Regions from separate parts of the Vescimonas sanitatis genome, predicted to be linked through region 2. Evidence: predicted binding sites of a transcription regulator. Region 2 holds the regulator's gene; each other region holds the start of a gene.
The links. Region 2 encodes LexA, which represses DNA repair genes until DNA is damaged. Its sites were predicted from a motif close to CNAACANNTGTTNG; they were not measured.
Positions count from the first base shown of each region.

Region 1 (5,981 bases), on a different contig from region 2:
GGTGTTGGTACGGTACAGCACCGCACAGTCACCCCAGCTGCCGCCCCGGCGGTAGTACATCATGATCTGCCCCAGGACAAAGTTGGCCTCGTCGCTCTCGTTGAAGGTGGTCTTTACCGTCACCAGCTCGCCGCAGCCGTTCTCCGTCCACAGGGTCTTGCCCTTGCGGCCCTGATTGTTGCGAATGACCGCGTTTGCCGCGTCCAGGATATTCTGCGTAGAGCGATAATTCTGTTCCAGCCGAATGACCCGCGCGCCCTTGAACTGCCGCTCAAAGCTGAGGATATTGGTGATATCCGCGCCCCGGAAGCGGTAAATGCTCTGGTCGTCGTCACCTACCACACAGATGTTCCGGGCGGGGCCCGTCAGCAGCTTGGCCAGCTCGTATTGCAGCGCGTTGGTGTCCTGATACTCGTCAATGAGGACATAGCGGAACTTCCGTTGGTAGTACTCCCGCACATCCGGCGCCGTCTGCAGCAGGCGCACCGTGTGCCACAGCAGGTCATCAAAGTCCAGCGCATTGGCCTCACGAAGCTTTTTATTGTAAAGTGTATATACTTTACCCATCCTTATTTTCCGCCAGTCGTTGATCGATTGCCACTGCTCCAGAAATTCCTCCGGCGACTGCATATCGTTCTTGGCGCGGGAGATGACCGACTGCACCTCGCGGGGCGGAAACGACTTCTCCTCCAGCCCCAGCTCCTTGAGAATGTCCTTGACCACACGCTTGCTGTCATCACTGTCATAGATGGTAAAGCTGCGGTCGAAACCGATGCGGTCGATGTCTCGCCGCAGGATACGCACACAGGCGGAGTGGAACGTGGACGCCCACACATCGGCGGCAGCTTCCTCCCCCAGCATCCGCCCCAGGCGATCCTTCAGCTCGTTAGCAGCCTTGTTGGTGAAGGTGATAGCCAGCACCTCCCAGGGACGGGCCGGTTCCACCGCGCAGAGATACTCCACGAGAGCGTGCTGCGCCGAGTCCGGCACCTTGGCATACTGCTCCAGAAACGATACCTCGTCCTCGCTGATGGGAATCGGTATCTCCTCGGTATCACTGCCACGACCATACCGCAGCAGATTGGCCACCCGGTGGATCAGCACGGTCGTCTTACCGGAGCCAGCGCCCGCCAACAGAAGCAGCGGCCCCTCCGTGGCCAGCACGCCCTGGCGCTGGCAGTCGTTCAAATTCTGATAATCCACCGCGATCGCATCGCGCCGGGCCTTGATAAAGCGTTTTTCCAGATCCGTCATAGAGGGGCCTCGTCTTTCTCGTTCGTTGCTCTCATTTTAATACAACTTCCGCGCCCGGTCAACCGCAAATGAAATTTATAGAATTTTTGTTCGATTTCACTTGACAAGAACGCTTGTTCGATTTATACTATTACCAGAACAACAGTTCGAGCAAGGAGGACACAACTATGACAACTTTTGGTCTCATTATCACGCTGCTGGGCGCGGGTTCCATCGCCGCCAATGTACTGCGGCTCATCGACTGTATTGACAGGCCGGCGCCCCGGCGCCGCCGCATGGCATAAAAGCATGGAGCTGCTGGACAAGCTGGCGATATTGTCGGATGCGGCCAAATATGACGCGGCGTGTACGTCCAGCGGCGTGCGCCGCGGATTCCGGCCGGGTATGATCGGCAACACCTCCTCTTCCATCGCCGGCTGCTGTCACAGCTTTTCGGCCGATGGGCGGTGCATCACGCTGCTGAAGGTGCTGTTGAGCAATGCCTGCGTGTACGACTGCAAGTACTGCGTTAACCGACGCAGCAATGATACGCGCCGCGCCGCCTTCACGCCCCGTGAACTGGCGGAACTGACCATCGGCTTCTTTCGGCGGAATTACATAGAAGGTCTGTTCCTCTCCAGCGGCGTACTGCGCGATCCGGACTACACCATGGAACAGATAATCCGGGCCCTGCGTATCCTGCGGGAGGAGTATCGTTTCAACGGTTACATCCACGCCAAAGCTATCCCCGGTGCGGCGCCGGAGCTGGTGCATCAGCTGGGACTGCTGGCCGACCGGCTCAGTGTGAACATCGAGCTGCCCAGTCAGCAGGGTTTGCAGGCGCTGGCCCCGGATAAGACCAGGGAGGCGATCCTGCGCCCGATGGGACTGATCCGCGACGGCGCGGCACAGAGTAAGGCGGAGCTGGTGAAGTACCGGCACGCACCGGTGTTTGCCCCGGCGGGGCAGAGCACACAGCTGATCGTGGGCGCTACCGACGACAGCGACCGGCGCATTCTGCACCTGACGGAGTCACTATATCGCAAGTACAGGCTGAAGCGCGTGTTCTACTCCGCGTATGTACCGGTGGTGGAAAATAGCCTGCTGCCATCCCTGGACACCAAACCGCCGCTGCTGCGGGAGCATCGCCTGTACCAGGCGGACTGGCTCCTGCGGTTTTACGGTTTTCGGGCCGCCGAGCTGCTGGATGACGCCCACCCGGACTTTGACCCGCGGCTGGATCCAAAATGCAGCTGGGCACTGCAGCATCTGGACCAGTTCCCTGTCGAGGTCATGCGGGCGGATCTGGAGACGCTGCTGCGCGTTCCCGGAATCGGCCCCACCAGTGCGCGGCGCATCGTATCGGCACGGCGCTGCGGCGGTACCCTACGCTTTGAGGACCTGAAAAAGCTGGGCGTGGTGCTGAAACGGGCGCAGTACTTTATTACCTGCGGCGGGCGGATACCGGAGGGACTGCACTTCTCCCCTGCTACGCTGCCCTTGCAGCTGGAACGACTGGAGCGCGATACGCTGCCTTCGGACCAGGCTGCACAGTTGTCTCTCTTTGATCCGGTAGGAGAAGCCGTATGAATGACGTGATTTATCAATATGATGGCAGCCTGGATGGTTTTCTGTGCTGCGTATATGAGAGCTATGTGTACAAGGAGGCCCCCGCCGCCTTCTGCTGCGACGAAGACCCCCTCTCCCTCTATGAGGTTCGCACCGTGATCACCCAGCCGGCGTACAGTCAGCGGGTCAGCCGCGGTATCGCCGCCCGGTCCGGCAAAGCGCTGGCCGTGGTGCGCCGCGGCTTTTTAACGTGTCTGCCGGACAAGGAAGCCCGTTTGTACGCCTTTATCCGGAAGCTGTTGGCAGAGGGACCCGGCTTTATGCGCGATCTGTCCGACCCGGCCTGCTATCCGCTGTATCGCGCCATCCGCCATATGAACGGCGAGCTGGAAAAACTGCGCGGTTTTGTGCGGTTTTCGGACTACGGCGGTACACTGGGCGCGGAGATCGAGCCCAAAAACCGTGTGCTGCCGCTGCTGCGCGGCCATTTCTGCCAGCGCTATGCCAACGAGCAATTCTTTATCTATGACCGCACCCATCGAGAGCTGCTGCTGTATGCCGGAGGCCGTTCCCGCATTATGCGGATGGAGCACTTTCAGCCCACGCTGCCCGGAGAGGACGAGTTGTACTTTCGCTCGCTGTGGAAGCAGTTTTTCCAAAGCGTCGCCATTCGGGAGCGCGAAAATCCCCGGTGTCAGAACACGTTTATGCCGAAACGGTATCGGGGGACCATGACGGAGTTTTTGCCTTTGGAATACGAAAAAGAGCAGGGCGCCTCGCCGAAGCTGCCGGGTGCCTCCGGAACGGACGGCTGAGAGACAGATACCGGGAAAGCGTTTCACCTTTCCGTTACGAGGGAACGCCCATCCCGCCGATAACGGGATGAGCGTTCCGCAATAGAGCCCCCTCTGTCCTGATCCATTTTACATTCGAAATCGCGCTGCTGTCGAGACGCCTCCCTTTTTACGCCGTCTCTGCCCGAAGTCACTCCTCTGCCAGCAGGTCCCGCAGCTTTTGCAGGCTGCGGCGCTCCAGCCGCGAGACCTGGACCTGCGATACCTGTAAGATGCGGGCGGTCTGCTCCTGCGTCAACCCCTTGAAAAAACGCAGGAGAATGGTCTTCCGTTCTTTCTCCGGCAGTGCGTCGATGGCGTCCCGCAGAGCGATACGCTCCACCAGAGAGACGCTGGGCTCCTCGGCACATAGTGTGGACTCCAGCGTCAGGCCCTCCGCGGTCTCCTGCTGCAGAGAGTCCGGTGCGATCAGCGCCAGATCCACGGCGGCGATCTCCTCCGGTGTCATGCCGGTCTCCGCTGCCAGCTGTGACAGCTTTGGCTCACAGCCCAGACGCCCTTGCAGCCGTTCCCGTGCCGCCCAAAGTGTCTGCCCCTTTTCCCGCATGGTGCGGCCCACTTTTACCGGACCGTCATCCCGGAGGAACCGACGTATCTCGCCGGCGATTTTCGGCACGGCATAGGTGGAAAACTGCGTCCCGTATGTGAGGTCAAACCCCTTTACAGCCTTTACAAAGCCGATGCACCCCAACTGATACAGGTCATCCGTCTCCACACCGCAACCATTGTAACGACGGACGATGGACCAGATCAATCCCGCGTTCTCCGTCAGCAGCTGCGCCTCCGCCCGGTCATCGCCCTGCTGGGCCCGTTCCAGCAGTGCCAGCCGGTCGCTCATCGTATCGCCAGCCGCGGCGCGATCCGTTTACGCATCTGCACTGTGGTCCCCTTTCCCGGAACAGACCGCACTACCAACCGATCCGTGAAGCTCTCCATAATCGTAAAGCCCATGCCGCTGCGCTCGCTGCCGCCGGTGGTATACATGGGACGGCGGGCCTGCTCCACATTTTCGATACCGCGCCCCCAGTCGCGGATCGTGATCTCCAGCATCCCCCCTTTCAATATCTTCAGCTTCATCACCACCTTACCCAACTGATCCGGATAGGCGTGGACGATGGCGTTGGTCACCGCCTCGCTGACGGCGGTCTTGATGTCCCCCAGCTCATCCAGTGTGGGGTCCAGTTGGGCGGCAAAGCCTGCCGCCGCCACCCGCGCAAACCCCTCGTTGCTGCTGCGGCTCAGGAATTCCAGTGTCACGTAGTTTTCAGCTCGCGTCATAGTATGTACTCCCTCCTCAAACGATCGTCACCATGCGTCCGACGCCTGACGCTTCGAACACCTTTCTTGGCTGCTGCGCCACATGATACAGCGTTACGGCGCCGCCCAGCTCCCGCATCCGCTGCCAACCCCGCAGCGCCACGGCGATGCCGGAGCTGTCCATAAATGTGACGCCGGAAAAATCCAGCACCAGCGACAGTGGCAGCGTCCGCTCGATCTCGCGCTCCAGATTTTCCAGCAGTCCTTTTGCCCCATGGTGGTCCAACTCGCCGACCAGAAAGAATGTCAGCGTTTTGCCCTCGTGTTTTGCCGATACTTCCATTTGAACGCTCCTTTTTCTTTGGTGTGTGCCGCAGGCCGTGCCTGCCAGAAAAAACTCCGCGGTTCGATGTTCTGCGTTGATTATAGACTATCCGACGCGCGGAATTTGTCGAAACCCGTCAGAAGGGCGAAAAATTTTGGAAAGCACCATGTTTTTCGGCGCCGGAACGGCGGTCAATCTGGCACAGCGGGCCGCGTATATAGCGCATATTCCCGTTTGCGGACAAACAAAAAAGACGCCGAAAGGCGTCTTTTTTGTTTGTCCGGTCCTGCACACGGCGGGCTGGGCTTTGCTTTCGTTTTTACATCAGAATAACTGTGAAGCACTATAGCTTTACAGCTTCATTGCTGCAGCGGAGGCGTCCAGCTTGGTGATAAGCGCCCGGGCCTTTTCGGCCTTTTCGCGCTCTGCGTTGACCACGTTCTCCGGGGCACGAGAGGTGAAGGACTCGTTGGCCAGCTTGGCCTCGATGCGCTGGAGGTTCTCCTCCGCCTTTTTGCGCTCGGTGGCGATGCGCTCCAGCTCCTTGGCGATGTCCACCAGCTCCGCCATGGGCATATACACCGTGGCGTCGTGGGTGGCGACGGTCACCATGCCGGTCAGGTCGGCAGGCGCGGCGGTCAGCACCGTCAGCTCGCTGGCGTAGGCCATGCGGGTGATGAAGTGTGCGCCCAACTGATAGTTCTCCGGCTGCGCCGTCACAAGGATGACCTGAGCCTTGCGGC
Region 1 is NZ_JBMGPW010000001.1:222,171-228,151, reverse strand. Features, by position in the region: gene ACOMDU_RS01200 (ATP-dependent helicase) at 1-1,254, opposite strand, end outside; gene ACOMDU_RS01195 (putative DNA modification/repair radical SAM protein) at 1,543-2,823, shown strand; gene ACOMDU_RS01190 (TIGR03915 family putative DNA repair protein) at 2,820-3,617, shown strand; gene ACOMDU_RS01185 (sigma-70 family RNA polymerase sigma factor) at 3,787-4,494, opposite strand; gene spoIIAB (anti-sigma F factor) at 4,491-4,934, opposite strand; gene ACOMDU_RS01175 (anti-sigma factor antagonist) at 4,951-5,256, opposite strand; gene ACOMDU_RS01170 (valine--tRNA ligase) at 5,590-5,981, opposite strand, start outside.
Region 1: a site for LexA is predicted at 1,361-1,374, ahead of ACOMDU_RS01195 (putative DNA modification/repair radical SAM protein). Genes of this name have one in related genera too.

Region 2 (5,981 bases):
TTTGCTTCATACTCGTTGACTCTAAGTGTCCCTCCGCTGATCAACACAAAACCATATGGTATTCTCATGTTTTATTCCTCCTAAAAACAAAACTTCCCATGTGTTACCTCGTTCAAGAGATAAAACATAGGAATACAGATTATTTCATTTTCTCTTTTGCCGTTATTCTGCATAGTTTTCGGGCCGAGTTTATGCGATTTACATGCTAAAAAAGCAAAAGCTGTGTATAACTTACGTTATACACAGCTTTTGTCTAATTTGGAGGTGACACCCGGATTTGAACCGGGGAATGAGGGTTTTGCAGACCCTTGCCTTACCACTTGGCTATGTCACCGTGTCAGCGAAAATCATTATACTATATACCGTCGGCCCTTGTCAAGAGTGAAATGCCCGTTGAAACGGGATTTCTTTCATTGCTTTTGATGTTACTTCACGGTCGTCTTTGCTGCAGCCTCAGAAAAAACTGCAAAAAGAAATAGAACAAATGTTGCAATGCGCGAAAGTGTGTGATATAATAGAGCCGGAAGAACAGCGGACGCGGCGCACATACAAAAAACGGACCTGCGCCGACACGGGGCGCATGAAAGGGGCATGGCTATGGCGAAGATGACCAGAATGCAGCAGAAGATCTACGACTACATCGCCCAGGCACTGCGGGAGCAGGGGTATCCCCCCTCGGTGCGGGAGATCGGCGAGGCGGTGGGACTGAAATCGCCGTCCACGGTGCATTTCCACCTGAAGCATATGGAGGAGCTGGGCGTGCTGACCAAGGGGGCCGGCAAGGGCCGGGCCCTGACGCTGGCGCAGCCCATGCAGGGGGAAATGCCTGACGGCGCGCCGGTACAGGAGGAGGCGGCGCCGGCGGCGGACCGCATCCCCGTGGTGGGCAGCGTGGCCGCGGGCAGCCCCATATTGGCGGAGGAGTGCATTGAGGACTATCTGACCTTCGACACCGGCGGACGCGAGGGGGAGTACTTTGCCCTGCGGGTGCGGGGCGAGTCCATGCTGAACGCGGGCATCCTGCCGGACGACCTGGTGGTGGTGCACCGCCAGCCCACGGCACACAACGGCGAGATCGTGGTGGCGCTGCTGGGGGACGAGGCCACGGTGAAGCGGCTGAGCCGCCGGAACGGCGAGGTGTGGCTGCTGCCGGAGAACGAGAACTACCGGCCCATCGACGGCCGCGAGGCCACGCTGCTGGGCAAGGTCACCGCCGTGGTGCGGGAGTATAACTGAACGCAATAAATATCCCCCGGCTAGGCCGGGGGATATTTATTGTTTGGGGGGTGAACTGGGGGCTGTCAGATGACGTGGTATTCCTTCAGGAGCTTTTCGATATCGGTGTTTTCGATCTTACTGAGGGCTTTCTTGACGGCCAGCTTTTCCATCAGGCCCAGCTCCATGTCGGTGGCCTTCTTGCCGTCCCGCAGCTTTACGGTGGCGTTCAGCAGGTCGCGGACGTCATAGACGCTGCCCCAGACCTCGGGCACGCCGCGGTCCACGTTCAGCAGGGTGTAGACGGCCTCCATGCCGGTTCGCATGGAATACTCGGTGGTGAAGATGGTGTCGCGGGGCGTCTCGGCAAACTGACCGAGGAAGGCGAAGTTCACGCTGCCGTCGGGCACCACATTGGGCCGGTCGCCGTAGGCGCGGGGCATGAAGAACGCATCGATATAGGGCATCATCACGGGTACGGTGTTGGCGCTGTTGGACGCCAGATCCTCGATCTGATCCTCGGGCACGCCGATGTGGTACAGCCACTCCATGCAGATCTCCTTGCCGGTGCACGCCCGCATGGGCTTTTTCACATAGTCGCCGGGCTTGTCGGTGAACAGGGAGTATACCCACACCAGGCAGTGGTCCTTGGGCTGGTCGCGGAACTGGGGCTGGCGGTTGATGGTCCAGCTCATCAGCCAGGAGGAGTCCTTGACGGTGACGATGCCGCCGGTGACCACATGGCCGGTGAAGGGGTCGCGCTTGCAGATGTTCTTGATATAGGGGATGATCTTCTGGTCCAAAGTCTCCACGGTGGCGCTCATCCAGTTGGTCTGCTCGGGGTCATGGCAGAACTTGTCGGGATGGCCAAAGGCAGGGTCCTGCGCGGCGATCTTGCGCCACATATCCCAGCCGCCGCCGGGCTTCAGCTCGGTGTTGTAGGCGGCGGGCTTATCCTGACTGCCCATGGAGGAGTTCTCCACGCAGCCGCCGTTGGTGATGAACACCAGATCGTTCTCCGTCAGGTCGATGGCGCCGGGCTCGTTGTTCTCGATGACATCGATGCGCTTGGCCAGCTTGTGGGCGGGATCGGAGCAGTCGAACTCCACGTTGGTGACCTGCACGCCGTAATGGAACCGGACGTTGTGGCTCTCCAGATACTTCACCATGGGCAGGATCATGGACTCGTACTGGTTGTACTTGGTGAAGCGCAGGGCGGTGAAGTCGGGCAGGCCGCCGATGTGGTGGATATAGCGCTGGATATACAGCTTCATCTCCAGCGCGCTGTGCCAGTTCTCAAAGGCGAACATGGTGCGCCAGTACAGCCAGAAGTTGGAGTTCAGCACCTCGTCATCGAAGAAGTCGGTGATCTTCTTGTCCTGCAGGTCCTCGTTGGGGGTGAAGAACAGCTTCATGATCTCCATGGCGCCCTTGTCGGAGATGTCGAACTTGCCGTCGGTATGAGCGTCCTGGCCGCGGTCAACGGTGGCGCGGCACAGGGAGTAGTTGGGGTCCTCCTTGTTGAGCCAGTAGTACTCGTCCAGCACGCTGACACCCTCCGTTTCGATGGAGGGGATGGAACGGAACAGGTCCCACATGACCTCGAAATGGTTGTCCATCTCGCGGCCGCCGCGCATGACGTAGCCCAGATTCTCGAACTTATAGCCGTCGCAGGCGCCGCCGGGGAGATTGCCCTTTTCCAGAATGTGGATGTGCTCGCCCTTCATCTGGCCGTCGCGGACCAGATAGCAGGCGGCGGTCAGGGCCGCCAGACCGCTGCCCACGATATAGGCGGATTTGTTGTCCACGCCCTCGGGCTTTTTGGGACGGGCAAAGGCTTCATAGTTACCGCTGGAATAATACATAAATAAACTCCTTTCAAGTATCCACTGTATGTTTTCCTTTGATGATGAAAGCATACATCCGAATGAATATTTGTTCAATAAGCAGAAAAACCCCGGTGATAAGTTTTTTATCACCGGGGCGGCAGGTGTTCAGTTTTTTATCATTTGGCCTCGTTTGATAAGGGCTTGTCGGTACGCAGACGCGCCAGCGCGGCGTCGACGCTGCCGTGGATGACCTGGTCCAGCTGTTCCACGATCAGGTGGGGATCGCCCTTCATGTCGGATCTGATCCAGTCCAGCATCAGGCCTACGAACATATACTTGTACAGCGTGGCGATGAAGGCCTTATCCTCCGGCCGGACGGACATTCCCCGGGCCTGCTCCTCCACCACGCCCTCCAGCAGGTCGTAGGTCAGCTTGTAGAGATAGTTCTCCACCTGCTCCCGGCTGACGGAGCGATAGACGTTCAGAATGAAGGGCTTATTCTCCTGCACGGCCTCGAAGATCTGCAAAAGGCCCTGCTGCCACGTCTCGTAGGTCTTTTTGCCCGCCAGAGCGCGGCTGGCGTCCTCCTGACAGCTCCACTCCACCAGATCATAGATGTCCTTGAAGTGATAGTAAAACGTCATGCGGTTGATGCCGCAGTCATCGGTGATGTCACTGACAGTGATCTTATGCAGGGGCTTTTCCAGCAGCAGCTTTTTCAGCGACGCCTCCAGCGCCCGCTTGGTGACTTGTGACATGGCATACGCTCCTTTTATGCGTCCAGCCGGACGGACCAGCCGCCCAGGGGGGAGAGGGGGGCCGTCTCCGTGGGGGACAGACCCTGCACCACGCCCTCGGTGGTGACAACGGATACGGACTTAAAGCAGATGGGGGCGAAGGGGGCGGTGTCCAGCAGCTGCTGCCACAGGGCCACCAGGTTCGCGTCAGCGCCGCTGGCCCGATAGGCCTGCAGCAGCCGGTCGGTAGTCTCATCGGACCAGCCGCCGTAGTTGAGGCTGCCCTCGGTGGACAACAGGGCCGTCAGGTCCCAGTCGGCGGTCAGGCGGCATTCACCGTAATAGAGATCAAAGTCGCCGCTTTCCAGCCGGGTGAGGAACGTGTCCCAGGGAACAGCCTCTACGGTGACGGTCAGGCGTGCGGTATTGAGGTACATGGCGATCTCCTGGGCGGCGGAGACCTTGAAGCTGCTCTCCTCGTTGACCAGAAGCGTCAGCGTCAGGGGTGTTTCATCCTCCGCCTGTTCGCCAAGGGCGGCGTTCAGCAGGCGGTTATAGGCCGCGGTGTCGTAAGGCGTTTCCAGCGCGGTATCGTAGCCTGCGTAGGCGGGGGAGGCAGGCAGCTGGGCCGCCGTGCCCTGTCCCAGCAGGCAGGAGGACACCAGCGTTTCGCGGTCGATGCCGGCGCTGAGGGCCCGGCGCAGGGCCGGGGCGGACAGAGCCTCCCGCCGGGTGTTCATGCCCAGAAACTGCATGACGGGGGTGGCTGCTTCAGCGTAGTCGCCGGCACCGGAGACACCGGTGCTGTTGCTGCCGGTGAGATCCAGCGTCAGCAGCTGCACCTCACGGGAAGTGAAGGCGTACAGGGCGGAGTCCTTGTCCTTGCAGTGCTGCAGGCGGATGGTGGACAGCGGCAGAACGCTGCTGTCCTGCCACCAGCGGTTGTTGGCCGTCAGGTAGGCGCCCGTGTCATCCTTGGCAAACAGATAGGGGCCGCTGCCCGTGGGGGCGGTGCGGTTCTCGGTGCCTGCTTTGATGATGGGGATGTCCAGGCGGCTGGGCAGTGTGGCCAGAGGGGCGGACAGGGCGACGACCACCGCGTCCTCCCGGACGTACACAGAGGTCACGTCCCGCAGCCGGGCGGCATAGCGGTCAGAGGTGCGGGCGCGCTCCAACGTGGCGGCCACGTCCGCCGCCGTGACGGCGGAGCCGTCAGAGAAAGCCGCATCGGCCTTGATGCGGATGGTCCAGGTGCGCTGGGCGGCATCATATGTCCAACTGTCCGCCAGGACGGCCTGGGGCCGGAACTGCTCGTCCAGGGCGAACAGCCCCTGGTACATGAGGGACTCAACGGTCTGCTGCATGGTGTCCGTGGTGCGGACGGGGTCCAGGGTGCCGCCGGCGATATAGGGCAGGGTAAAGGCGGTCAGCGGCTCCGGCTCCGGTTCCTCGTTTTCATTCTGATAGAAGTCGGACAGCTCCCCCAGGGGATCCTCGGTGACCTCCCAGTCGGCGCAGCCGGCGGCCAGCAGCATGGTCAGCGCCAGCAGCAGGCACAGCAGTGCACGTTTCATAGCGTATCCTCCCGCAGAGCGATCAGCGCGGCCTGCTCGCCCCGGCGCAGGCCCATCTTCCGGTGGCTCCAGTACAGGTCCGGGCGGCAGGCGGTGCAGTGATCGCAGATGTCGATGCGCGTAACGCCCTCGCGGCGCAGCCACAGGGCGTTGACGGCCTTCAGGTCGATGTGCCACTTGCTGCCGTTCCATGCCATGAACGGCTCCGCCGCCGCACCCAGTGCGGCCCGCAGGGCCTCCGGTACGTCGCCGTCCGTCTCGAAGCAGCACGGCCCGATGGCCGGCCCGATGGCGGCGCGGAGGTCCGCCGGGTCGCAGCCGTAATCCTCGGCCATGACGCGTACCGTCTCCGCGGCGATGCCGGCGGCGGTGCCCCGCCAGCCGGCGTGAGCGGCGCCGATGACCCGGCGCACCGGGTCGTGGAGCAGCAGTACGTTGCAGTCGGCGGAGAACACGATCAGGGGGATGCCCGGCACGTCCGTCACCAGGGCGTCGGCGCTGTCGTAGTCCTGCGGCTGCCACAGGCCCTTGCCGCAGTCCGCCGCCGTGACGCGGCGCACATCGCTGCGGTGCACCTGACGGCTGAGCACCGCCCGCTGCACATCCGTGTCCAGCGCGGTGCACAG
Region 2 is NZ_JBMGPW010000002.1:147,738-153,718, forward strand. Features, by position in the region: gene ACOMDU_RS03600 (recombinase family protein) at 1-68, opposite strand, end outside; tRNA gene ACOMDU_RS03605 (tRNA-Cys) at 260-334, opposite strand; gene lexA (transcriptional repressor LexA) at 598-1,236, shown strand; gene ACOMDU_RS03615 (oleate hydratase) at 1,302-3,080, opposite strand; gene ACOMDU_RS03620 (TetR-like C-terminal domain-containing protein) at 3,221-3,802, opposite strand; gene ACOMDU_RS03625 (ABC transporter substrate-binding protein) at 3,817-5,355, opposite strand; gene pgeF (peptidoglycan editing factor PgeF) at 5,352-5,981, opposite strand, start outside.

Region 3 (5,981 bases), on a different contig from region 2:
GAACCGGCGCATCATGTGGTACTTGCTGATATAAAACCGCGCGGCCAATTCATCAATGGTCAGCGGGTCCGCCAGGTGCAGGTTCAGGTATTGCAGCAGTGACACCACCTTGCTGTCGCCGCCGGCGGCGCCTACCCGGTGGCCACCCCGGACCACCCGGTTCACCTCCACCATCAGCTCCGTAAACTGCGCCTGCGCCAGCAGTGCTGCCCCATAGCCGCCCTGCCGTACCGTCTCCGCCAATGCCTGGAACAGCGGCCGCACCCGGCTGCCACCCTCGTCCCGGTATACATATTGAAATGTCTCCTGTGCCTGTCGGAAGCACTCGGAGGGATCGCAGTCCCCCACCGTCAGTGCGCGCAGATAGTTCGGTGCGATATACAGGATCATCCTCTCATAATAATCCCCCGTTTCCACCACCGGACGATGGATGCTCCCGCTGCCCACCAGCACGAAATCCCCCGGCGCCAGCTCATACCGTTCCCCCTCCACCGCATAGCCAGCTCTGCCGGCCAGCAAAATGATGATCTTGTGGAACGTATGGTAGTGGTATTCGATATATTCCCCCCGCCCATCCGCCAGATGGAACAGTCGGAACGGCTCCTTCAGGTAGCCGCGCACCTCATATTGCAGTGGTTCCATGCGCTCACCTCCGCACTTTTTGCCGTTATTATAGCACTTGCTATGCAAATATTGCAAGTTTCCTTTTCAATTATAACCATTCTGAAAATTTTGTTTCCATTTTGTAATTTTTGTGTAGCTTTTTTGATAGACTTGTGCTATGATAATTCATGTTAGATGTCGGGGGAGCCAATTCCCCGCCGACTGACGGTGTATGCCGGGAGCCTTACCCCGGCAGATCCTATGCGAACGGAAGGTAATATCCCATGCTTGGAAAACAGATCGCGGCACTGAGCCTTTCCGGCCTGCTGCTTTTCTCTGGCGCTGTCACCGCCGCTAACGCGGACGAGGCCACGCCCATCGACACCACCGGCTACGCCGCCGCGGCCGAGGTCCTGGCGGGCAACGGCGTGGCATCCAGCGCCGCTACCGCTATGCAGACCGGCAGCGGCCTGCGCCTGGCCCAGGCCTCCGGCCTGCTGGACGGCGGCGAGACGCCTACCCTCAATCAACTGGCCGCCCAGGCCCTGCTGCAGGAAACGGCTGCCCTGGAAAAGCAGAACTTCCTGGCGGAGTATGACGGCGTTCTGGTAGACTGCGGCTCCTATCTCTCCCTGCGCGCCGAGCCGGACACCTCTGCCGATCGCCTTCGCATCATCTTTGACGGCAAGGCAGCCCAGCTGCTGGACGTTACCGATGACGGTGAATGGTACAAGGTCACCTATGGTACCGACACCGGATACGTTCTGGCCGAGTACTGCCAGCCCGTGCATTACGCGGACTATGAGGGCACCGCCGCCACCAATACATTGCTGGAAGACGTTATTTCTCAGGCGTACACATATCTGGGCACCCCCTACCGCTACGGCGGCACCAGCTACAGCGGCATCGACTGCTCCGGCTTCACCATGAAGGTCTTTGGTGCCCTTGGCATCAGCCTTCCCCACGGCGCCACCAGCCAGTATTATATGTGCCGCGGCGTCACCACAGAGGAACGTGCCCCCGGCGACCTGGTGTTCTTTGCCACCGGCGGCAGCGGTATCGGCCACGTGGGCATCTATCTGGGCAACGGGCAGTTCATCCACGCCAGCACCTCCAGCGGTGTCATCATCAGTTCCCTGTACGAGAGCTACTACGCCCGCACCTACCTGTATGCCGCACGGCTCATCGAAATGTAAACACGGCAGCTTCTTCATGGCTCCCTTTTTGGATTCGGAAGCGCCAGCCAAAAGGCTGGCGCTTCCGCTTTTTTCTTGTACTCTGCATATTTGCATATTTATTCAATTATGCGACTATCGTATACAGTAATATACACAGCTACCTTTCCTTTGCTCCCCAGTTTATCGTGTGCTTCTTGTACAAATTTACATTTCGTGCGGATTTTTATACAAATTCATGTTGACATTTATTCACATCAGGTGTATAGTAGCCATCGTCAGGAGGGAAACCTCCAATATGACCGTCTATATTCCGGTTCCCGGTATAGGACCATACAAGATCTGAAAGGAAGTACATAACATGAAAAAGTTTATGGCAATGCTGCTGGCGCTGGTCATGGCGCTGAGCCTGGTGGCCTGCGGCCAGAAGGCTGACGACACCGCCAAGGATGATGCCAACACCGATAACACCGATGATTCTCTGGTGGTTCTGGAGAACGTGGTGGATTGGGGCGAGACTGAGCCCTACCGCGTCCTGGTGCAGAAGGGCGACCCCAAGGGTCTGCTGGAGGGCATCAACAAGGCCATCGCTGAGCTGACCGCCAACGACGGCGCTCTTATCAAGGAAATCGAGGACAAGGTCGCTTCTCAGGATACCTATATGCCCGACGCTGTTTCCTCTGACCTGGCCGCCGAGACCACCGATGATACCGCTGCCAGCGACAAGCCCGTTCTGGTCATGGGCACCAGCCCCGACTATCCCCCCTATGAGTTCTTCGCAGATGCCGCTATGACCGAGTACGCCGGCATCGACGTGGAAGTAGCCAAGTATATCGCCGAGTCCATGGGCATGACCCTGCAGATCGAGTCCATGAACTTCGACAACCTGGTGACCTCCCTGAGCAACGGCGACTTTGACGTGGTGCTGGCCGCCTGCGAGTACACCGAGGAGCGTGCCAAGGCCTGTGACTTCTCCGATCCCTACTACACCGATCTGCCTCCCGTCATTCTGGTGAAGGCTGCCAACGCCGACAAGTACAAGACCGTTGACGATATCAACCAGGCCTCCGTCATCATCGGCGCCCAGAAGAACACCACCAAGGCCATGGCCGCCGCGGATATGTTCCCCGAAGCTGCCAACGGCATGGTTCTGGAGTCTCTGGTCCCCACCCTGGTCACCGAGCTGAAAAACGGCACCATCGACCTGCTGGTGCTGGATGGCAATGTGGGCCTGAGCTACGTGGGCTGATCTCCCTGTCCCCTATCGCAAACGTGCAAGGCGGCCGCCTTGCACGCTTGCGTGTTCTTAAGAACTTTTGAAAGGATGCTTCGTCTATGTCGTGGAATGATCTGTTTGTCAACATGGACAACACCAACTTCTTCAACTTCTCGTTCCTGCCCAAGTACGGCTCCGCCTTTGTCCGCGGCTTCGAGTATACGCTGCTGCTGGCGGTGGTGTCCGTGCTGCTGGCCGTGATCCCCGCCCTGCTGCTGGCCATGATGCGCCTGAGCAAGATCAAGCCTATCAAGTGGTTCGCCGGCGCGTATATCGCCGTGTTCCGTTCCACCCCCATGCTGGTGCAGCTGTCCATCATCTACTTCGGCTTGTTCCACTACATTAGCCTGCCCCGGACACTGTTGTTCGGCTTCATCGCCATCAACCGGTTTATCCCAGGCGTGGTCGCTTTGGCGCTGAACAGCTCGGCGTATGTAGCCGAGATATTCCGCGCTGGTATACTGGCCGTGGACAAGGGGCAGACCGAGGCGGCCCGTTCTCTGGGCCTCAGCAGTTGGCAGTCCATGCGCCTGGTGGTGCTGCCCCAGGCCATCAAGAATGTCCTCCCTGCCCTGGCCAACGAGGTGGTCACCATGGTGAAAGAGTCCTCCATCTGCTCCGTGCTGGGCATGGCGGAGATCATGTACACCGCCCAGACCGTCTCCGGCAACAGCTACATCACCCTGGCTCCCTACGTGCTGGCCGCGCTGGTCTACTTCTGCATCAACTACCCGGCCTCCAAAGCCATCGAGGCCATAGAAAGGAGAATGCGCCGTGGCGATAAGCAGTAAAGTTCTCATCTCCGTAAAGCACCTGGTCAAGGAATACAACCACGGCACCGTTCACGCATTGGACGGCTGCGATCTGGATATTCACAAGGGTGAAGTGGTGGCCATCATCGGCCCCTCCGGCTCTGGCAAGTCCACGCTGCTCCGCAGCTTGAATATGCTGGAGGAGCCCACCTCCGGCGCAATCTACTTCGACGGTGTGGACCTGGCCAGCAAGTCGGTGAACATCGACCTCCACCGCCAGAAGATGGGCATGGTGTTCCAGCACTTCAACCTGTTTCCCCATAAGACTGTGCTGCAGAACATCACGCTGGCGCCCGTCACCCTGAAGAAAAAAACACCCGCTGAGGCCGAGACCCAGGCCCGCACCCTTTTGGAGCGCATCGGCCTGTCCGACAAGGCCAACGAGTACCCCAATATGCTCTCCGGCGGTCAGAAGCAGCGTATCGCCATTGTCCGTGCTCTGGCCATGGATCCGGAGGTCATGCTCTTCGACGAGCCCACCTCCGCCCTGGACCCCGAGATGGTGGGTGAAGTGCTGGACCTGATGCGCGACCTGGCCAAGGACGGGATGACTATGGCCGTGGTCACCCACGAGATGGGCTTCGCCCGTGAGGTAGCCGACCGTGTGGTCTTCATGGCCGACGGAAAGATCCTGGAGGAAGGCTCCCCCACGGACATCTTCGACCATCCCCAGGACCCCCGGCTGCAGGATTTCCTCAGCAAAGTGCTGTGACAACGATAAAAAGCCCACCCCTTTTGGGGTGGGCTTTTTATCATCCTTATGACTTTCCGTGTATCTCATTGCCGCAGCGGGGACAGGTGATGACAATGCGCCCTTTCCCTCTGGGCACCCGGCACACCGCGCCGCAGCCCGGGCAGGTAAAGTAGCAGTGCTCTTTATCCATCCGCTGCTGCCTTTTCCCGGCAATACGGCGGCTGATGGGCCACCAGACCTTCTCCATGAACCGTGCGTTCTCCGCCCGCCGCTTCTCCAGATTGCGGGAAAACATCCGGAACAGTGCCAGCAGGGTGATGATCCCGGCCACGGTGCCGATGATGCTGTATGCCAGCGGCACCTTCTCCCGCAGAAAAATGTTGATGATATCCAGTACCAGAGCCGTCCAGACCATGGTCAGCGTCAGCCGGTCCACACCGTTGCGCCCATACATGAAGCGCGACAGCGCGTTGCCAATACGTTGCAAGAAGTTCATAAAACCGTCCCTTTGCCTTCCGCGTCCACACCGCAGGTTTTCTGACAAGATATTTTACAGGAAAAGTCAGCAAAGGTAAACCCCTTTTATTCAAAATTCACAGAATGGACAAATTTTTGTTTTTTTACTGCCGGCGCAAAACCAGTCCCGCCGCCTTGCAATTCGCCATAAACCTATGCTATAATAAATTGATTATGCACCGCGAGCCGGCGGTCACCCGCCGGCTCGCCGCAGGCCCCGACCTCTCCGGGCGGGATCGGCTGCGCTGTCTGCCGCACTGCGGGGCCTGCATATCCCATACTATGCCGCCGCACTGCTGCCAGTGCGGCGCGAAAGGAAGCTGCTCTATGATCAAGATCGCCCCCTCCATCCTGTCCGCGGATTTTGCCTACCTGGCCCGTGACATCGAAAAGATCTCCACCGCCGACTACGTCCATGTGGACGTGATGGACGGCCTGTTCGTGCCCAACATCTCCATCGGCATTCCGGTGGTCAAGTCCATTCGTCCCACCACCGCCCTGCCGTTGGATGTCCATCTGATGATCGATCGCCCGGTCCGCTATGTAGAGCAATTCTGCGACGCCGGTGCGGACATCGTCACCTGTCATGTGGAGGCGGACACCGAGGAGAATATTCTCTCCGCCATCAACAAGATCCACGCCAAGGGCAAAAAGGCCGGCGTGGTGGTCAAGCCCAAGACCCCGCCCAGCGCCGTCCTGCCCTTCATCGACAGGGTGGAGCTGATCCTGGTCATGACCGTGGAGCCGGGCTTCGGCGGTCAGAAGTTTATGGCCGATATGATGCCCAAGGTACAGGCCATCCGCGGTTATATCGATGCCATGAACCCCGCCTGTGAACTGGAGGTAGACGGCGGCGTGGATGGCGACACCTGCAAGCTCTGCATCGCCTCCGGTGCCAACGTGCT
Region 3 is NZ_JBMGPW010000003.1:208,657-214,637, forward strand. Features, by position in the region: gene ACOMDU_RS05805 (helix-turn-helix domain-containing protein) at 1-642, opposite strand, end outside; gene ACOMDU_RS05810 (C40 family peptidase) at 888-1,799, shown strand; gene ACOMDU_RS05815 (transporter substrate-binding domain-containing protein) at 2,140-3,027, shown strand; gene ACOMDU_RS05820 (amino acid ABC transporter permease) at 3,114-3,845, shown strand; gene ACOMDU_RS05825 (amino acid ABC transporter ATP-binding protein) at 3,835-4,578, shown strand; gene ACOMDU_RS05830 (ribonuclease P Rpr2/Rpp21/SNM1 subunit family protein) at 4,625-5,056, opposite strand; gene rpe (ribulose-phosphate 3-epimerase) at 5,404-5,981, shown strand, end outside.
Region 3: a site for LexA is predicted at 5,166-5,179, ahead of ACOMDU_RS05830 (ribonuclease P Rpr2/Rpp21/SNM1 subunit family protein). Genes of this name have one in related genera too.